DNA from 3 places in the Mesorhizobium sp. ISC11 genome. Region 1 is predicted to be linked to each of the others. Evidence: riboswitches for the same ligand, from Rfam matches in the RefSeq annotation. Region 1 holds a riboswitch; each other region holds the start of a gene.

Region 1 (3,267 bases):
CGAGCAGGAGCATGTCGCGCTCCTGCACCACGGTGCGCAGCAAGGCCGCGCGCTGGCGCATGCCGCCGGACAGCTGCGCGGGAAAATGCCGCTCGAAGCCGGCAAGCCCGAATTCGGCAAACAACGGCGCAACGCGCGCCCGCGCCGCCTGTCTCCTCATACCTTGCACTTCGAGCCCGAGCGTCGTGTTGTCGAGGATGCGCCGCCATGGCATCAGCGCGTCGCGCTGCGGCATGAAGGCGAAGTGCCTGCCGTGGTCGTCGAGCCGCGCGCCGTCGAACAACATCTCGCCCTCGCCATGCTCGGCGCCGGTCAGAAGCTGGAACAGCGTCGACTTGCCGGCACCCGAGGGTCCAAGGATCGAGACGAACTCACCAGCGCCGACGCTGAGCGAAATATCGGCCAGCACGTCGAGGCCACCGAACGCCTTGTGCACATGCCGCAGTTCGAGCCGGCTCATCGCCAGGCCCCCTTCCCGGCAGTTTCCCTGCCGGCTCGCTCCCAGGGCATGGCAAGACGCTGCAGCAACACGGTCAACCCGAACAGGACAAGGGTCAGCGCCGCGCTGACACCGACGGCGGCAAGAACCAGATCAGGACGGAAATTGTTTTTGGCGTTGAGCATGTAGATGCCCAGTCCCTTTGCGGCACCGGCATACTCGGCGAAGATGGCGCCGACCACCGCATAGGTGATGGAGATCCTCAACCCGGCAAAGAAGTAAGGCAGCGCCGAAGGCAGCCGCGCGAGCAGGAAGATGCGCCAGCGCCCTGCCCCCATGGCGCGCAGCATTTGCCCGATCTCGGCCTCGGTCGCCTCATAGCCTTCGACCAATGCGACCAGCATCGGAAAGAAGGTGACCAGCGCCACCAGCATGATCTTGGGCGCCAGCCCGAAGCCGAACCACAGCACCACCAGCGGCGCGATCGCCACCAGCGGCAAGGTCTGGCTGACGATGAAGACGGGAAACAACGCACGCCGCAGCGGCTGGAAGAAGTCGACCAGCATCGACAGCACGAAGGCTGCGCTGAGCGAACAGGCAAAGCCAAGAAGCGTGGCACGGATGGTCGGAACGGCATTGTCGGCCAGCGCCTCGCGATTGAGCATCGCTTGCTCGAAGACGCGTGACGGCGCCGGCAGTATCGTGGCCCTGATGCCGGAATAGGTGGCATAAAGCTCCCACGCCAGCAGGAGCAAACCGGCCGAGATCATGGCCGGCATTGCCTTGACGAGAAAGCTCGCGATCGGGCGCGAAGCGACTGATGATGAGACCACGGGAGATAACCTTTGACGGCCGCGAGAGCCGCGCGGCTTCAGACGGCCGACGGGCTGTTGGCCGAGACCGTGACGTCGAGGGTTACGTGGCCAGCGCCTGGTCCGAAACGGCAGAAAGCCTCGTCCAGCGCCGAAAAGATCGCACCGGCATCACCGCGCAGTTTCGTGCAGAAATGTTTGGAGCGCTCATAGACGCCGGACTGCTTGAGAAAGTCTATGCAGCCGTAGATCTCGTCCATGTGGTCGTCTGTGCCCATCACATAGAGCGAGAACTGCGCCGCCGCAGGCTGGCCGGTGGCAGCAGCATTGCGCACCGCCGCGATGGCCGCGTCCTTGCGCGGGCCGAGTGGACCGACGGGCCCGCCAAACGCATCGGAGCGGCAGATCGGATCGTCCGGCTCGCCAGGGCAGCCGCGCGAGATGGTGGCCGACAACACGCAATGTTTGCCGCTGCGTGCCGCCGCCACGAAGAGGTCGCGCATGGCAGGAAACAGCACTTCGGGCGGCCCGACCAGCAAGGTCGAGATGTCGTCGGTCTCGATCCTGAGTTTGTCGCGCCAGGGATCGAGCGCACCGAGCGCGCCAAGGATGACACCGACGAAATCGTCGGTCATGGGATATAGGGAAATCTGTGCGCCTGAAAACATCGCCCGCCTCGCTCCGCTGGTATTACCCAGATCAGCTTCTAGGGTCTGTGGGCTTGCCGCCCCCGTCTCAGCCCCGACCGTACGGAGCACCCCTGTGGATGTGCGCCTTAAAGCATCATTCGAGTTGAAGGAAAAGCCGTTTTTTTATCGCACTGCGCCAAAAGCATTGCGCCAGGGCGGGAGCGGTTGGCTCTGCCGGCGCGAGAATTTATCGGGAACCTTCACCAGGCCGCGAGGTTGTCCCACCAGTCGCTACGCGACGAGTTCACAGACAATGGAGACAAACCATGTTCATGAAAATCCTCGCAGCTTCGGCGCTCACCATTGGCCTGGCGACATCGGCCATGGCGCAGAGCAATGGCACAAGCGGCACCGACGGATCCGGCGGCAGCGGCAAGTCGGTCACCGTCGACCCAAATACGCCGGCTTCGCCGAACACGGTAGACCCCGGCACGACCAACAGTACGACGGTAGCACCGGGCGCCACGAATTCAAACGCGGATGAAAATTGCCCTGCCCATCCGCAGGGCGCACAGCCCGATGCCAGTGGAACGTCGCCGGGCACCACCGCGCCGACAGTTAACGACAACCATTGCGGCAAGTAGGAATTGCAATGAAAAGAAGCCGCGGAGCGAGCGCTCCGCGGCTTCTCAAATCCTGTCGTATCAGTGTATCTACGGCACCGCTTTTTCCCGAACCGGCAGCTTCCACCCCGGCCTGACGAAGTGGCAGGTGTATCCGTTGGGGTATTTCTCCAGATAGTCCTGATGCTCGGGCTCGGCTTCCCAGAAGGGGCCAACGGGTGCGACTTCGGTGACGACCTTGCCCGGCCACAGGCCCGAGGCATCGACATCGGCGATCGTGTCCTCGGCGATGCGCTTCTGTTCGTCGCTGGTGTAATAGATCGCCGAGCGATAACTCGTCCCGACATCGTTGCCCTGGCGGTTGCGGGTCGTCGGATCGTGGATCTGGAAAAAGCGTTCCAGCAGCGTGCGATAGCTTATGATGGCCGGATCGAAATTGATCTCGATGGCTTCGGCATGGCTGCCGTGGTTGCGGTAGGTGGCGTTGGGCACGTCGCCGCCGCTGTAGCCAACACGGGTGGAAATGACGCCGGGATAGCGCCGTATCAAATCCTGCATACCCCAGAAGCAGCCACCGGCAAGGACTGCGCGTTCGGTCGAAGTCGCCATATCACGTCTCCTCAAAGGCAAGTTTGTCTGGACATAGATGGGCATTGTCACCTGCTTCGTCCAGCGGACCGGCGGATCTGCTTCAGTTGCTCGGTCGGGCGAGGCCGTCGATAGCACCCGGCAACTGCCGCGCGCCAGGCGGAATGGCTGCGAAG
Region 2 (3,267 bases), 5.0 Mb from region 1:
AAGCGGCGGTCGTGCGAGATGACGATCAGCGCCGAGGAGGTGCGGATGAGTTCTTCTTCCAGCCATTCGATGACCGAGAGGTCGAGATGGTTGGTCGGCTCATCGAGCAGCAGGATATCGGGCTCCGGCGCCATGACGCGGGCAAGGGCGGCGCGCCTCGCCTCGCCGCCCGACAGGTCGTTCGGACGTTCCTCACCCGACAGGCCGAGATGCTCCATCAGATAGCTGGCGCGGTAGGGATCGTCGGCGGGGCCAAGCCCGGCCTCGACATAGGCGCGGACAGTGGCAAAACCTTCCATGTCGGGCATCTGCGGCAAATAGCGGACGGTCGCCGAAGGCTGGCGAAACACTTCGCCGTCCTGCGGCTCGATCAGGCCGGCGGCGATCTTCAGCAGGGTCGACTTGCCGGACCCGTTGCGGCCGACCAGTGCGATCTTGTCGCCGGCCGAAGCCGTCAAGGCGGCGCCATCGAGCAGCGGCGTGCCGCCGAAGGTCAGTTTTATCCCGTCGAGGTTGAGAAGGGGCGGGGCCATGTCAGCTTTCAGGTAAGGGATAGGGATGAGCGAGCAGCATCGCGCGGCCATGGCCGAGCGCGATTTCGAGGCGGCCCCCGGTCTTGTCGGACTTGACCTCGTTGGAAATGGTCAGCGACGAACCGAACGCCACCTTGACGTGAGCGAGCGGCCATTTGGCGCCGGTGACGGTCAGGCCGTCGAGCTCGGAAAAGCCGAGCACCGAGAACAGCGTGCCGTCGGCATAGTCGAAGCCGGCCGTTCCGCGCAGCAGGGGGATGCCTTCCTGAGCGCCGCTGGTCAAAAGCACGTCCGTTCCCGCCTCCGCCAGCCGCAGGGCGAGCGACAGATGCAGAAAAGCGTGGTCGGCGCGCTTGCCGCCAAAGGCGCCGGCCAGCACCAGGCGGGTCGCGCCGCGCTCCAGTGCCGCGGCGACGGCAAGTTCGCCATCGGTCTGGTCCTTTTCCGCCGGGAAGGTCCGGCGCGGCACGGAAGCGAGATCGTCCGGCAGGTTGGCCGGCACCGAATCGAAATCACCCACCCACAGCTCCGGCACGAGACCCAGCAACCGCGCATGACCGATGCCGGCGTCGGCGGCGATGACGCGGGAGCCTTTGACCTGACGGTCGAGCCGTGGCGTACGGATGAGATCGCCGCCAAGCAGGATGGTGAATGTGCTCATATCGTGTGGCCCTTACCAGCCCGGCACGGGAAACGGAAGGCGGCAAACTCCCGCTTGCATGGCGGATCGGCCCGGCCTATGTGTCGAAACGCTCTAACGGGGTGCCGGACGCGATCTTCGCGGACCGGCTGAGAGGCAGTCTCGCCAACCCGCTGAACCTGATCCGGTTTGTACCGGCGGAGGGATTAGACGTTTCGGACAGTCCGACGCCTCAATTCCTTTCAATTCAAACGAAGGAGGCGCCGATGCGCACGCTTTTATACGCTCTTGTTTCAGCAACGGTCGTGGCCTTGTCCGGGCCCGCCTTGGCCAAGGACAAGCTCACCGTCTACACCTATGAGAGTTTCACCGCCGACTGGGGTCCGGGTCCCGTGGTGAAGAAGGAGTTCGAGGCCGAATGCGGCTGCGACGTCGACTTCGTCTCGGTCGCCGATGGCGTCGCGCTGCTCAACCGCGTCAGATTGGAAGGCGCATCGACCAAGGCCGATATCGTGCTTGGCCTGGATACCAATCTCACCGCCGATGCCAAGGCGTCAGGCTTGTTCGCGCCGCATGGCGCGGTGACGGATGTCAATGTGCCGGGCGGCTGGAGCGACGACACTTTTGTCCCCTTCGACTACGGCTATTTCGCTGTCGTCTACGACACGCAGAAGATGAAGACGCCGCCGAAGAGCCTGAAGGAGCTGATCGAAGGCAGTGCCAACGACAAGATCGTCATCCAGGATCCGCGCACCTCGACGCCAGGCCTCGGCCTGCTTCTTTGGGTCAAGTCGGTCTATGGCGACAAGGCACCCGAGGCCTGGGCCAAGCTCAAGGCCAAGGTGCTGACCGTGACGCCGGGCTGGAGCGAGGCCTATGGGCTGTTCACCAAGGGCGAGGCGCCGATGGTGCTGTCCTACACGACGTCGCCAGCCTACCACATGGTCGCCGAGAACACGGAGCGCTACCAGGCGGCCTCCTTCGAGGAGGGCGAGTATCTGCAGATCGAGGTGGCGGGTATCACCACGACAGGAGCCAAGAATCCGCTGGCGGCCAAGTTCATGGCCTTCATGACCGGGCCGAAATTCCAGGATGCCATCCCCGAGACCAACTGGATGTTCCCGGCAGGCAAGACCGACAAGCCGCTCAATTCGGCCTTCGACAAACTGGTCAAGCCAACGAAGACCTTGCTGTTCAGCCCGCAAGAGGTCTCTGCCAACCGCAAGGCCTGGGTCGATGAATGGCTGGCGGCGATGAGCAAGTAGGCAGCGCGATGGCGCCGGCGCATTCCACGGATTCCCGCGTCAGTGCCGGCATTGTAGCGCTCGCTGCAATCGCGCTGCTGATCGGCGGCGCGTTTGCCGGCCTGCTTTTCGAGGGCGCCCATGATTTCTCGGGCGCCTGGGCAGCCTTCGATCCCTATCTGCTTCGCGTCATTCGCTTCACGCTCTGGCAAGCGGTCCTGTCGACGCTGCTTTCGGTCATCCCGGGGCTGTTTGTGGCGCGCGCTCTGTCGCGGCATCCACGTTTCTTCGGCCGCGCCTTCATCCTGCAGATCTTCGCCGTGCCGTTGGCGCTGCCGGCCATCGTTGCAGCGCTCGGCATCCTGGCGCTTTATGGCCGTGCCGGCTACTTCGCCGGCGTGCTTGCCGTTATCGGCGGCGGAAGCTGGCCGGGCATCTATGGCCTGTCCGGCATTCTCGTCGCCCATGTCTTCTTCAACCTGCCGCTGGCGACGCGGCTGTTCCTCGAGGCGCTGCAGACCATACCGGCCGACCAATGGCGGCTGGCGAGCCAGCTCGGCATGGCGGCGCGGCCGGCGTTCCGGCTGATCGAATGGCCAACGCTGCGCGCCGCACTGCCCGGCGTCGCCGGGCTTGTGTTCATGCTCTGCATCACATCCTTCACGATCGTGCTGACGCTCGGCGGCGGGCCGGCCGCGACAACGCTTGAGGTCGGCATCTACCAGGCGCTGCGCTTCGATTTCGATCCCGCACGGGCCGTTGCACTGACGCTGCTGCAGATCGCCTTGACCTTTATCGTGGTGCTGGCACTGACGCGGCTAGGCGCCAATGTGGTCGGCGACACCAATTT
Region 3 (3,267 bases), 4.5 Mb from region 1:
CAATTCCTGTAGGCCTGCAAGCATCTCACGCGAGATGTATGGCGTGTCCATCTGACCGTAATACTCGTCGTCGGACGCCTCCTTGTCTGGATCGCTGGGAGGTGTCGCGGGCGAATGTCCCGAGATGTCCGGCGAGCCGAGATCTACAGGCTCTGTAGAAGGACTGAGTGCCTCGAGACGATCACGAAGGAACGCGGGAAGGTTTTGAAGCTCCCAACTGCCTATCGCTGTGTTGACGAGGATGAAGTTTGCGCCTGCGGATCCTGTCGGAAGTCTGAAGTGCACGGGTTGGTCCACGGGAACGGTCTGCCAACCCAAGCGGGCGGCTAAACTCGCCATTTCGCTGAATTTCTCAGTCGGTCCAAGTTCGCGCGCGTCATCACGGTTCACATCGTGATTTCCCGGTACGAATATCAACGGAAGCGCCTTTGAACTGCGTCCCTGTGCGCGGCAGAGCAACGTGAAATGCTGGAATGCCGAAGCAATGAAGGTCTTGTCGCCACGGCTCGTGAAATCCCCCATGAAGGCGATCGAATCCAAGGGCTTCGAAGTCGTCAGCCGCCGAAGTTTCGTCAAGACGGCACGCAGCGAAGACGCGCGTAGCTTCTGCGTTATTTTCGGAGCGAACTTGCTATCCTTGGCATCGATGTTGCTAGAGGAAGGATGCCAGTCCGGATAGTGAATATCGCCTACTTGAAGGATTCGCACCCGCCGCATAACTCGCCCCCCTGCCGAGAGCCATAGACTAATCCGTTCGCTTTTGCCAAGCGCGAACGATCATCCGCAGTGTCCTTAACGAGGTAGCCTGCACTTTTCGAGAATTGCCACGGCGGCTATTTTTCGGCTGTGAAGCACACGAGACCCGTGACGTGAGACCCAGTTGCTCAATGCCCAGTTGCTCAATGAGCTTTCTTACGAATAAGGGAGAATTTCCGCGGCCGGACTATCTCTGAGCGAGCGTGCATGACTGCCAACGGAAGGTCTTGCACGCACCCTTGCGATCTTGAGCAATGGTCGCCATGACTTTCTTCTTGCAGGCTTTTGAGTGGCCCAGCCTGCGATCACCAGACCCCACCGATTCTAAAGAGCGTGGCAGATGGGATAGTCGAGGTTGCCCGTGCACAGTCACGCTCAGGGCTTGCGCCGCCCAGAGGACACGCTGAAAAGGCAGATTGGGGCGCAAGCACGCCATTCACGAGAGGTTCGACATGAAGACCATGCAAGAAAAAGACATTCCGGCATTCGTACAAGCAGTTGTGGACGCCGGCTGCAAAATTTGCGCGATTGGCAACTTGGGATACGTCTTTGGCGATGCTGATTTCACGCCAGCGCAACGGAGGGCCGTCGAGCCACAGCTGCGTAGGATTGCTGAAATCTACGGCGAACGCGATCATCTCATGAACGAGATAGCTGTATATCTGCGGTCGATCGGACGCCATGTCGAGGTTGAGCCGAAGACAGGTATTTCCTGATGGCCGTGATCGCGAGAAGCCGTCTTCCAACCTCTGAATCCTAAAGGAGGTGACCCCCAAGGCCGTTCGTCACCTTCGACCAGAATAACCACATCCGTGACCGCCTGAGCTACTTGGTCGATACGCGCACATGGCCAATACAGTTTCTCCATCCTTCACGAAGCGAATGAGGCTTTGGCCATTCAGCCCCGGTCTACGGGGCGTGACTTGTCCCCGATGCATGCGCGAGCTCTCCGCCCGGCTGGCCGCCGGTCGTCGCCACCGGCCGAAGGCGCCCGAATGCGCTTGACAAGATAGCGTCAGCCCGTTCAACCTAAGGCATTCACCAGGGGAGTCCCGGCAAGGGGCTGAGATACTGCTGGCTTTCGCGGCGCAGTGACCCGTTGAACCTGATCCAGTTCATACTGGCGTAGGGACGGTGCAAGCGCTTTGCGGGAGTTTACGCCCGAGGTCCTGTTGCAGCAGGTCTACAGAAGCGTCTTTTCATCCTTCCGGCACAGAACTGGGTCTCCAATGCATGAGCAAAGGAGCCTCACGATGAATGCCCTCACCCCCGCCGTATCGACGGGACCACTGCCCGCCTCGCGGAAAATCCACAAGCCCGGCGTCCTCTACCCGCAGATCAGGGTGCCGATGCGCGAGATTTCCGTCCATCCGACGGCCGGCGAACCGCCCGTCACCGTCTACGATCCGTCCGGCCCCTACACCGATCCATCAGTCGAAACCAGCATCGAAAAAGGCCTTGCCCGGCTTCGCCACGAATGGGTCACGGCGCGTGGCGATGTCGAAGCCTATGACGGCCGCCACGTCCGGCCGGAAGACAATGGATTCGCCACCGGCGAGCGCCTGACACCGGAATTTCCGATACGCAATCGGCCGCTCAAGGCCAAGCAGGGCAAGGCGGTGACCCAACTTGCCTATGCGCGCGCCGGCATCATCACGCCAGAAATGGAGTTCGTAGCCATCCGCGAGAATCTCGGCCGCGAGGTGATGCGCGGCAAGCTGCAACGCGACGGCGAAGCCTTCGGCGCGGCGATCCCAGATTTCGTCACACCCGAATTCGTGCGCGACGAGGTGGCGCGCGGGCGCGCAATCATTCCCGCCAACATCAATCATCCCGAGAGCGAGCCGATGATCATCGGTCGCAATTTTCTGGTCAAGATCAACGCCAACATCGGTAACTCGGCTGTCACATCGTCGATGGCCGAAGAGGTCGAAAAAATGGTCTGGGCTATCCGCTGGGGCGCGGACACGGTGATGGACCTGTCGACCGGCCGCAACATCCACAACATCCGCGACTGGATCGTGCGCAATGCGCCGGTGCCGATCGGTACGGTGCCGCTCTATCAGGCGCTGGAAAAGGTCAACGGCATCGCCGAGGATCTGAACTGGGAGGTCTACCGCGACACGCTGATCGAGCAGGCCGAGCAAGGCGTCGACTATTTCACCATCCACGCCGGCGTGCGGCTGCACTACATCCCGCTGACCGTCGACCGGGTCACGGGCATCGTCTCGCGCGGCGGCTCGATCATGGCCAAATGGTGCCTGCACCATCACCGGGAGAGCTTCCTCTACGAGCATTTCGAGGAGATCTGCGACATCGCCAGAGCCTATGACGTCTCCTTCTCGCTCGGCGACGGCCTTCGTCCCGGTTCAATCGCCGATGCGAACGACGCGGCGCAATTCGCCGAACTGGAAACACTTGGAGAACTCACCAAGATTGCCTGGGCAAAGGACTGCCAGGTGATGATCGAAGGCCCGGGCCATGTCCCCATGCACAAGATCAAGCAGAACA

What was found. A riboswitch is a leader RNA that binds a small molecule or an ion and turns the genes downstream of it on or off. The one in region 1 is predicted to bind thiamine pyrophosphate.
Region 2: linked by a shared signal. The riboswitch ahead of thiB (thiamine ABC transporter substrate binding subunit) and the one ahead of RPF88_RS03060 (YkoF family thiamine/hydroxymethylpyrimidine-binding protein) in region 1 are both predicted to bind thiamine pyrophosphate.
Region 3: linked by a shared signal. The riboswitch ahead of thiC (phosphomethylpyrimidine synthase ThiC) and the one ahead of RPF88_RS03060 (YkoF family thiamine/hydroxymethylpyrimidine-binding protein) in region 1 are both predicted to bind thiamine pyrophosphate.

What each region holds. Positions count from the first base shown of each region.
Region 1 is NZ_JAVSPW010000001.1:579,363-582,629, reverse strand. Features, by position in the region: gene RPF88_RS03070 (ABC transporter ATP-binding protein) at 1-460, opposite strand, end outside; gene RPF88_RS03065 (ABC transporter permease) at 457-1,218, opposite strand; gene RPF88_RS03060 (YkoF family thiamine/hydroxymethylpyrimidine-binding protein) at 1,311-1,919, opposite strand; TPP riboswitch at 1,910-2,023, opposite strand; gene RPF88_RS03055 (hypothetical protein) at 2,207-2,524, shown strand; gene msrA (peptide-methionine (S)-S-oxide reductase MsrA) at 2,594-3,112, opposite strand; gene RPF88_RS03045 (glycosyltransferase family 39 protein) at 3,195-3,267, opposite strand, start outside.
Region 2 is NZ_JAVSPW010000001.1:5,540,284-5,543,550, forward strand. Features, by position in the region: gene RPF88_RS26750 (ABC-F family ATP-binding cassette domain-containing protein) at 1-533, opposite strand, end outside; gene RPF88_RS26755 (thiamine diphosphokinase) at 535-1,194, opposite strand; TPP riboswitch at 1,282-1,396, shown strand; gene thiB (thiamine ABC transporter substrate binding subunit) at 1,440-2,438, shown strand; gene thiP (thiamine/thiamine pyrophosphate ABC transporter permease) at 2,447-3,267, shown strand, end outside.
Region 3 is NZ_JAVSPW010000001.1:5,105,910-5,109,176, reverse strand. Features, by position in the region: gene RPF88_RS24765 (metallophosphoesterase family protein) at 1-717, opposite strand, end outside; gene RPF88_RS24760 (hypothetical protein) at 1,209-1,472, shown strand; TPP riboswitch at 1,790-1,906, shown strand; gene thiC (phosphomethylpyrimidine synthase ThiC) at 2,010-3,267, shown strand, end outside.